Regions from separate parts of the Pseudomonas sp. FW305-70 genome, predicted to be linked through region 2. Evidence: predicted binding sites of a transcription regulator. Region 2 holds the regulator's gene; the other holds the start of a gene.

Region 1 (4,992 bases), on a different contig from region 2:
GCCCGATCCGTCCTTGAAGGCCGATGATCCGGTGAACAAGGGTTTTGTGTTGTTCCAGAAGAACTGCCTGGCGTGCCATCGACTCAATGGTGCCGGGGATGCGCAGTTCGGGCCGGACCTGAATATTCCATACAGCCCGACCGAGTACTTCGGCGCGGACTTCCTCAAGCGCTACATTCGCGATCCACAGAGTTTGCGTCAGTGGCCGCAGGCGAAGATGCCCGGGTTCTCGGCCGAGGTGTTGCCGGATGGGGATCTGGGGATGCTGGTGGGGTATTTGCAGCATATGGTCGGGCGCAAAATCAAGCCCTGATTCTTGTGCTGCATGGACCGGCGTCTTCGCGAGCAAGCCCGCTCCCACATTGGAATGCGTTCCCCCTGTGGGAGCGGGCTTGCTCGCGAAGCGGTATCCCCGATTCTACTGTTGTTGCACTGAAATAACCGGCGCGGGCGTCGGTGAGACCAGCACCTTCGCGTGCATCTGCTCACACCCGCCGCCCCGGCGCATCCCGCGTACCGGGCAGGCATCCAGGTAATCCAGGCCCACGGCCAGTTTCAGGTGACGCTCCGGCCGGGCCAGTTCGTTGGTCACGTCGAAGCTGTACCAGGCGTCATCCAGCCAGGCTTCGGCCCAGGCGTGGCTGGCCAGGTGTTCGCTGCTTTCGCTGTACAGATAGCCCGACACATAACGTGCAGGAATGCCCAGGCTGCGGGTGCAGGCAAGAAACGCATGGGTATGGTCCTGACAGACGCCGGAGCGTCCGGCAAAGGCCTGGGCCGCGCTGGTGTCCACTTCCGTGGAACCGGGCGTGTAGGTCATATGCTGGTTGAGTCCATGCATCAGATCGATCAACGCCGTGCGGTCGCGGCGTTGCTTGCACGCCTTCTCGGCGAACGCACGCAGGGCGGCATCAGCTTCAGTCAAACGGGTGAATCGCAGAAACGGCAGTGCCGACTGGCTTTCGTGTTCGGCCTCACGCCACTCATCGATATCGACCTGGCCGCGGGCACCGATGATGATCGCCTCGTGAGGCTCATCCATGGTCAGCACATGCAGAATATTGCCGAACGGATCGAGTTGCGCCCGCACCGGACGCGGCAGGTCGAGCTCCCAGCTGAGCACGTGCTGGCGCTCGCTGTCGTGGGGCGTCAGCCGCAGATACTGGATGCTCGCCCGCACCTTGTCTTCGTAGTGATAGGTGGTCTCGTGGCTAATGGAAAGTCTCATGCCGCCTCCAGATAAGAACTGTGAATCGCGTTACCCAACTGGCGCACCAGCGGGATGAACTCGGTCAGCCAGGCGTGCAGGCCTTCTTCGAGAATTTCATGGATGCCGGTGTAGCGCAGGCGTGCATCCATTTCTGCCGCCAGGCGCTGTGCAGGACGACCGTTGGCCCCCGGCAATTGTGCGAGGATCTGGTCGATTTCTTCGGTGCAGGCGCGCAGGGAACGCGGTACATCGGCGCGCAGCAACAGCAATTCGGCAACATGCCGGGCGCCAGGGGCGTCGCGGTAGATTTCCGTGTAGGCCTCGAACGATGACAACGCCCGCAACAACGCGCTCCACTGGTAATACGCGTGAGCAGTGCCATCGCTGACCGCTTCGGCCTGGTCGCCGGCCATTTCGTAGCGGGCATCGAGCAGGCGCAAGGTGTTGTCCGCCCGCTCGATGAAGGTCCCCAGACGAATGAAGCGAAACGCATCGTTGCGCATGATGGTGCCGTAGGACGCGCCCCGGAACAGGTGGGAACGCTCCTTGATCCACTCGCAGAAACGGCTCATGCCGTAGCGACTGAGGCCCTGTTCGGCGATGCCGCGAATCTCCAGCCAGGTGGCATTGATGTTTTCCCACATGTCGGCGGTGATGCGCCCACGCACCGCATGGGCGCTGGCCCGTGCGGCACCGAGGCAGCTGTAGATGCTCGCCGGGTTGGCCGCATCCAGGGCGAAGAAATGCAGCAGCCGTTCGGCATGCAGTTCGCCATGGCGTTCCAGGTAATCGTCCAGGGTGCCGGTGATCAACAGTGGCATGGCCAATTCGTGCAAACCGTCGCCACGGCCGTCTTGCGGCATCAACGACAGCGAATAGCTGATGTCGAGCATCCGTGCGAGGTTTTCCGCCCGCTCCAGGTAACGCGACATCCAATACAAATCCGAGGCAGTTCTACTTAACATGGCAGGCTTCCTTTAATCCTCGACCACCCAGGTGTCCTTGGTTCCGCCGCCCTGGGAGGAGTTGACCACCAGGGAGCCTTCGCGCAGGGCGACACGGGTCAAGCCGCCGGGCACCACCCGGGTCTCGCGACCCGACAGGACAAACGGCCGCAAGTCGATGTGGCGTGGCGCGATGCCGTTTTCGACAAAGGTCGGACAGGTCGACAGCGACAGCGTGGGTTGTGCGATATAGGCATGGGGCTTGGCGATGATGCGCGCGCGGAAGGCTTCGATTTCCGCCGCCGTCGCGGCCGGCCCCACCAGCATTCCGTAACCGCCGGAGCCTTGGGTTTCCTTGACCACCAGTTCTGGAAGATTGGCCAGCACATGGGACAGCTCAGACGGATTTCGGCACTGCCAGGTCGGCACGTTCTTCAGGATCGGTTCTTCATCGAGGTAGAAACGGATCATGTCGGTCACGAACGGATACACCGATTTGTCGTCTGCCACCCCCGTGCCGATGGCATTGGCCAACACCACGTTGCCGGAACGGTAGGACGACAGCAGCCCCGGCACACCGAGCATCGATTCCGGGTTGAAGGCCAGCGGATCGAGGAAGGCGTCGTCGAGGCGACGATAGATCACGTCGACCGCTTTCGGCCCGTCGGTGGTGCGCATGAAGACCTTGTCGTCACGCACGAACAGGTCCGCGCCTTCCACCAGTTCCACACCCATTTCCCGCGCCAGAAACGCATGCTCAAAGAACGCGCTGTTGAAGCGACCGGGGGTCAGCACCACCACGCTAGGGTTGTCGATGGGGCTGGAGCTTTTCAGGGTATCGAGCAACAGGTTCGGGTAATGGTCGATGGGCGCGATGCGTTGCGCCGCGAACAGTTCGGGGAACAGGCGCATCATCATCTTGCGGTCTTCGAGCATGTAGCTGACGCCGCTCGGTGTGCGCAGATTGTCTTCGAGCACGTAGTAGGTGCCGTCACCGTCGCGCACCAGGTCGACACCTGAGATGTGCGAGTAGATATCGCGGTGCAGGTCCAGCCCCTGCATCGCCAACTGGTACTGCTCGTTGGCCAGCACCTGCTCGGCCGGAATGATGCCGGCCTTGATGATGCGTTGCTCGTGATACAGGTCGGCGAGGAACATGTTCAACGCCTTGACCCGCTGGATGCACCCGCGCTCGACGACCCGCCATTCACTGGCGGGGATACTGCGGGGGATGGTGTCGAAAGGAATCAGGCGCTCTGTGCCCTGCTCGTCCCCATAGAGCGTGAAGGTAATCCCGGCGCGATGAAACAACAGATCGGCCTCGCGTCGCCGTTGTGCCAGAAGCTCGTCAGGCGTCTCGGCCAGCCAACGGGCAAACTCCCGATAATGCGGGCGGACCTGGCCGCCGGCATCGTACATCTCATCAAAATAGGTGCGGATCATGCCGTACTCCTTGTCACTCGGACGTCCAGACCTTCGCAAGGCCCGTGCCAGCGGCATAAACGCTTTGATATCAATCAGTTGGATAATCAACGCGCAAGTACCGCACCATTCCTGTGCGGCAAATGCTCCAATCTGATCGCCCCCGCTTCATTGCAAGGCGTGGTTATCGCCTATCACCAGCATAGCCAGAGTTGATTTCACTGCCCGGTAACAGGTGCGGATAATCCAGGCATTCGCTGAAAAGCCCACCGAACTTCCCTTTTAGCCGCCTGCTCAGGCGGTTTTTTTTGCCTTCTTGAAACAAGATCAAAAGATCGCAGCCTTCGGCAGCTCCTACAGACCAAAATGAAAACGGCCAACCCGAAGGTCAGCCGTCAATACCGGTTGTCACTGTTCATAAGCCTATGCGAGTCGCCCTCGTACCTCCTGTTTCACACCCCAGCCTTCGATGATGCCGCCCAACGGCTCGACAACCGCTTCGAAACCCTGTTCGAAATCGCCGATGTCGTCGTAGGTGGCATACATGACTTTGCACAACTCCAGCGCCCAGGCGCCATCGTCGCGCACACTGACTTGCGCATCCAGAGATTCACCACGGTGGAAATGACCTGCCGCCCTGCGTGCCCGCTCCTCGTCCGGGAAAATGGCGTAGAACTCGATGGGATGAAACCGCGAAAAGTCAAAACCGCCTTCTTTCATGCGGCGCAACACGCTGCTGCTGATGTCTTCTTGATAGGCTGTGCTCATGAAACGTCCTCCTCAAAACGATGGATAGACTTTCCGTACTCCCTCACCCGCAACCGAACAGCGCGAGCGACGGCAAACGATGTGCCGGCGGGAAACAAGCATGGAGCTGACAAGACCAGACCTTAGCGATTCATTCGCTGATCTCGCTTGCAGAGTAGCCTCAAGATAGAGCCTCTGCCAAGGCCTGGATGTGAATGCGACAGGTGTCGTTCAGATTGCAGTAATGCCGAGGATTTCAATGCTGTTCTGGGACTTGAGCTCTTTGACGCTCGCATCGGCGGTCCGCCCTTCCAGATCGTTCAGATCCAGTTCGGCAGCGACAGGAAGAAGCCGGGACTTGATGAGCTTGGCGGCACGCTCGTTGTCCGGGCACTCATCGCACTCAAAGACCTCGTTAACGGTTTCGCCATGATCATCCACGAAAGTGATTTTCCACTTTGGCATTGATGCCTCCTCGATAAAACCCATGGATGGGCTTACCTTTATCTCGACCTTGTTAGCTGGCTAATTGTTCCGCCTGTTCTGCCGCAATTCAATGTGTGAGCGGGCTTGCTCGCGAATAAGGTGTGTCAGTTGACAGAATTGCTAACTGATACACCGCTTTCGCGAGCAAGCCCGCTCCCACAGGTGTTGCATTTCATCCAATCA
Region 2 (4,992 bases):
CGCAAACTGTCGGTGGCCGACAACATCATGGCCATCCTCGAGACCCGCAAGGAGCTCGACAAGGCCGGTCGTCGCAAGGAGCTGGAAAGCCTGCTGCAGGAGTTCCACATCAGCCACATCCGCGACAACCTCGGCATGAGTCTGTCCGGTGGTGAGCGCCGCCGCGTGGAAATCGCCCGCGCCCTGGCCACCAACCCGAAATTCATCCTCCTCGATGAACCGTTCGCCGGCGTGGACCCGATTTCGGTCGGCGACATCAAACAGATCATTTACCACCTCAAGGCCAAAGGCATTGGCGTGCTGATCACGGACCACAACGTTCGTGAAACCCTGGATATCTGTGAAACCGCCTATATCGTCAATGACGGCCAACTGATTGCCGAAGGTGACGCAGAGACTATCCTGGCCAACGACCTGGTGAAGGAAGTGTACCTGGGCCATGAGTTCCGCCTGTAAACGCTGAGCTGTGCCCAGGCAGGCGCCCGGGCACCGGTCTCGCGATTCTTCGGTGCCCGATGCGAACCTGCGCGTTCAGCCCCCAACATGGGCAGCACCGCAACACAAATTTATAGTTTTTTATTGTTACAGCGCTCTAGGCAAATCCTTCAGTTTCAGGCATATAATTTGCTTATGTTTGGCGCCCCGGCGCCCTGTAGTGGATGGCGCATGTGCGCCGGCGAATAAGGTGTTAAGCCCCTGCCATGAAACCATCGCTAGTCTTGAGAATGGGCCAGCAGCTGACGATGACACCTCAGCTGCAACAGGCCATCCGCCTGCTCCAATTGTCGACCCTGGACCTGCAACAGGAAATCCAGGAGGCCCTGGAGTCCAATCCGATGCTCGAACGCCAGGAAGAAGGCGACGACTTCGACAATTCCGACCCCTTGGCCGACAACGCCGAACAAAAGCCCAACACCGATATCCAGGAACCCTCCTACCAGGAAAGCGCCCCGACGGTTGACAACCTCGATGAGGGTGACTGGAACGAGCGCATCCCCAATGAACTCCCCGTCGACACCGCGTGGGAAGACGTTTACCAGACCAGCGCCAGCAGCCTGCCCAGCAATGACGATGACGAGTGGGACTTCACCACCCGCACCTCGGCCGGTGAAAGCCTGCAAAGCCACTTGCTGTGGCAGCTGAACCTGGCTCCGATGTCCGACACCGATCGCCTGATCGCCGTGACCCTGATCGACTGCATCAACAATCAGGGCTACCTGGACGAAACCCTCGAGGAAATCCTCGAAGCCTTCGATCCGGAACTGGACATCGAACTGGACGAAATCGAAGCCGTCCTGCACCGCATCCAGCAATTCGAGCCGGCCGGCATCGGCGCACGCAATCTGGGCGAATGCCTGCTGCTGCAATTGCGCCAGTTGCCCGCCAAGACCCCTTGGCTGGCCGAAGCCAAGCGCCTTGTCACCGATTACATCGACCTGCTGGGCAGCCGCGACTACAGCCAGCTGATGCGTCGCATGAAGCTCAAGGAAGATGAGCTGCGCCAGGTCATAGAGCTGGTCCAGAGCCTCAACCCGCGCCCGGGCTCGCAAATCGAGTCCACCGAAGCCGAGTACGTCGTTCCTGACGTCATCGTACGCAAGGACAACGAGCGCTGGCTGGTAGAGCTGAATCAGGAGTCGGTGCCACGGCTGCGGGTCAACGCCCAGTACGCCGGTTTTGTGCGCCGTGCCGATACCAGCGCCGACAACACGTTCATGCGCAATCAGTTGCAGGAGGCCCGCTGGTTCATCAAGAGCCTGCAGAGCCGCAATGAAACCCTGATGAAGGTTGCCACCCAGATCGTGGAGCATCAGCGCGGGTTCCTTGAATATGGCGACGAAGCCATGAAGCCGCTGGTCCTGCATGACATCGCCGAAGCGGTCGGCATGCATGAGTCGACGATTTCACGGGTAACGACCCAGAAGTTCATGCACACCCCCCGGGGCATTTATGAACTGAAATACTTTTTTTCCAGTCACGTAAGCACCTCCGAAGGCGGCGAATGCTCGTCCACGGCGATCCGGGCGATCATCAAAAAGCTGGTTGCCGCGGAAAATCAGAAAAAGCCGTTGAGTGACAGCAAGATCGCTGGTTTACTGGAGGCACAAGGCATTCAGGTGGCTCGCCGCACCGTCGCCAAGTACCGCGAATCCCTCGGGATCGCGCCTTCGAGCGAACGCAAGCGGTTGATGTAGAGCCACGCCACAGCGTTCCAGTGGTAGATCATCTGATCTACCGCTTTATGCACTGGCAACGAAGGAGAAGCTGTATGCAAGTCAACATCAGTGGACACCAACTGGAAGTGACCGAACCTCTTCGCACCTACATCGGCGAAAAACTCGAACGATTGGAGCGACATTTCGACAAGATCACTAACGTGCAGGTCACGATGACCGTCGAGAAGCTGAAGCAGAAAATCGAAGCCACGCTGCATATTCCCGGGAATGAAGTGGTCGCCAATGCGGAACATACCGATATGTACGCTGCGATCGATGCACTCACCGACAAGCTGGATAAACAACTCAAAAAGCATAAGGAAAAGACCCAGAGCCTCCTTCAGGGCGCAACCGGTCGTTAACACTCCCAACCCATGATCCGACTTGAAAGTATCCTGACCCCCGGCCGTTCCCTGGTGAACGTGCCGGGCGGCAGTAAAAAGAAAGCCCTCGAACAAATTGCCAACCTTATCCACAAAGAAGTGCCGGATCTGGAGATGCAAGATGTCTTCGAGGCGCTGATTGCCCGTGAAAAACTCGGCTCCACCGGTTTTGGCAACGGCATCGCTATTCCACACTGCCGTCTCAAGGGGTGTGTATCGCCCATCAGTGCATTGATGCACCTGGACGCCCCAATCGATTTCGACGCCATCGACGGCGCGCCGGTTGACCTGCTGTTCGTTCTGCTGGTCCCGCAAGCCGCTACCGATGCGCACCTTGAGCTGCTGCGACAGATCGCCAGCATGCTTGACCGCAAGGACGTTCGCGAAAAACTGCGTAATGCCGCAAGCAACGAAGCCCTGTATCAGGTTGTCCTGGACGAGCAAAACGGTCAGTAATCATGCGCTTGATCATCGTCAGTGGCCGTTCCGGCTCGGGTAAAAGCACCGCCCTCAATGTTCTTGAGGACAACGGCTACTACTGCATCGACAATCTGCCTGCCGGCCTGCTGCCGGAACTGGCCGAACGAGCGTTGATTCATACCGAGCTGATGCAGCCGCTGGTGGCCGTTTCCATTGACGCCCGCAACCTGCCCAGCCACCTGTCACGCTTCCCCGAACTGCTCGAAGAAGTCCGCAGCCGCCACATCCAGTGCGATGTCCTGTACCTGGATGCCGACGAAGAAACCCTGCTCAAGCGCTTCTCGGAAACCCGCCGGCGTCACCCCCTGACCAACGCCAACCGCTCGCTGGCCGAAGCCATCAACGTCGAGAGCGTCCTGCTCGGGCCGATTGCCGACCTCGCCGATCTCAAGATCAACACCACCAGCCTGAACCTCTATCAACTGCGCGACACCATCAAGCTGCGCCTGTTGAACCAGCCAGAACCCGGTACTGCGTTCCTGGTGGAGTCCTTCGGGTTCAAGCGTGGCATGCCGGTGGACGCCGACCTGGTGTTCGATGTGCGTTGCCTGCCCAACCCTTACTGGAAACCGGAATTGCGCGAGCAGTCCGGACTCGATCAACCGGTTGCCGACTACCTGGCGGCACAACCGGATGTCGAAGAGATGTTCCAGGACATTTCCACATACCTGCTAAAGTGGCTGCCTCGTTTTGCCGCCAGCAACCGCGCCTACGTCACCATTGCCATTGGCTGCACTGGCGGACATCACCGCTCCGTCTACCTGACCGAGCGCCTGGGGCAGGCGCTGCAAAAATCCCTGAAGAACGTCCAGGTTCGCCACCGCGACCTCAGCTAAAGGATTCACATCGCGATGCCTGCTCTGGAAATCGAAATCATCAACAAGTTGGGTCTGCATGCCCGAGCGTCTGCAAAATTCGTCGGAGTCGCCGGCCAGTTCAAGGACTGTACGATCAGGGTAGGACGCACACCTGAATCCACAGTCGATGGCAAAAGCATCATGGCCATGATGATGCTCGCTGCCGGTAAGGGCACCAAAATTCATCTGAGCACGGAAGGCGAGCAGGAACAGGAAGCGATGGACGCGCTGGTAGCCCTGATCAATAACTACTTCGACGAAGGCGAGTAAAGATCAAAATCAAAAGATCGCAGCCTGCGATCTTTTCAGGCCAGCGCCGTATCCATCACCATCATCAAGCAGAACCCCATCAGCAGCCCGAGGCTGGCAAGCTTGTCATGACCGTTGCGGCGCGATTCGGGAATGACTTCGTGGGTTACCACCAGCAACATCGCCCCTGCCGCCAGCGCCAACCCCAAAGGCAGCAGCAGCTCGGCCAGGCTCACAAGCCAGGCGCACACCAGCGCGAACACCGGTTCGACCAACCCTGATGCGGCACCGATCAGGAACGCCTTGACCCGGGACATCCCTGCCCCGGCCAGTACCAAGGCGATGACCAACCCTTCCGGCACGTCCTGCAAGGCAATGCCCATGGCCAGGCTGTCGGCTTCAGGCATGCCGCCGCCGGCAGAAACACCGACCGCCATGCCTTCCGGGATGTTGTGGGCGATGATGGCAAACACGAACAGCCAGATGCGCGGAGCAATGACCGGGCGCTCCAGGGTACCGACCAGCCTGTCCGGGCTGACGCCGGAGACCTTCCGATCCACCAGGAACAACCCGAACGCACCGAGCATAATGCCGAAGCTGATCAGCCCACTGGATGCCCAAGGTGACAGTCCAAGCCCTTCGGCGGCAGAGATGCCCGGGACGATCAGCGAAAATGCCGTCGCCGCGAGCATCACGCCAGCGCCAAAGCCAAGCAAAGTGTCGCTGAGCACCTGCGGCATGCGCCGAATCACCAACACCGGTACCGCGCCCAACGCGGTACCCAGGGCGCAGATTGCACCGCCCTGC

Evidence for each region. Region 2 encodes sigma-54, which starts transcription at its own class of promoters, with help from an activator protein. Its sites were predicted from a motif close to ANTGGCATNNANNTTGCTNT; they were not measured.
Region 1: the regulator sigma-54 is predicted to act here: its motif matches at 3,630-3,649, upstream of AC3WN7_RS00685 (circularly permuted type 2 ATP-grasp protein).

The regions. Positions count from the first base shown of each region.
Region 1 is NZ_JBYSYZ010000001.1:147,592-152,583, forward strand. Features, by position in the region: partial or broken gene AC3WN7_RS00670 (c-type cytochrome) at 1-313, shown strand, start outside; gene AC3WN7_RS00675 (transglutaminase family protein) at 419-1,228, opposite strand; gene AC3WN7_RS00680 (alpha-E domain-containing protein) at 1,225-2,175, opposite strand; gene AC3WN7_RS00685 (circularly permuted type 2 ATP-grasp protein) at 2,188-3,597, opposite strand; gene AC3WN7_RS00690 (ribonuclease E inhibitor RraB) at 4,000-4,344, opposite strand; gene AC3WN7_RS00695 (hypothetical protein) at 4,555-4,788, opposite strand; gene speE (polyamine aminopropyltransferase) at 4,990-4,992, opposite strand, start outside.
Region 2 is NZ_JBYSYZ010000064.1:3,134-8,125, reverse strand. Features, by position in the region: gene lptB (LPS export ABC transporter ATP-binding protein) at 1-456, shown strand, start outside; gene AC3WN7_RS27405 (RNA polymerase factor sigma-54) at 702-2,195, shown strand; gene hpf (ribosome hibernation-promoting factor, HPF/YfiA family) at 2,270-2,578, shown strand; gene ptsN (PTS IIA-like nitrogen regulatory protein PtsN) at 2,591-3,055, shown strand; gene rapZ (RNase adapter RapZ) at 3,058-3,915, shown strand; gene AC3WN7_RS27385 (HPr family phosphocarrier protein) at 3,931-4,206, shown strand; gene AC3WN7_RS27380 (ZIP family metal transporter) at 4,242-4,992, opposite strand, start outside.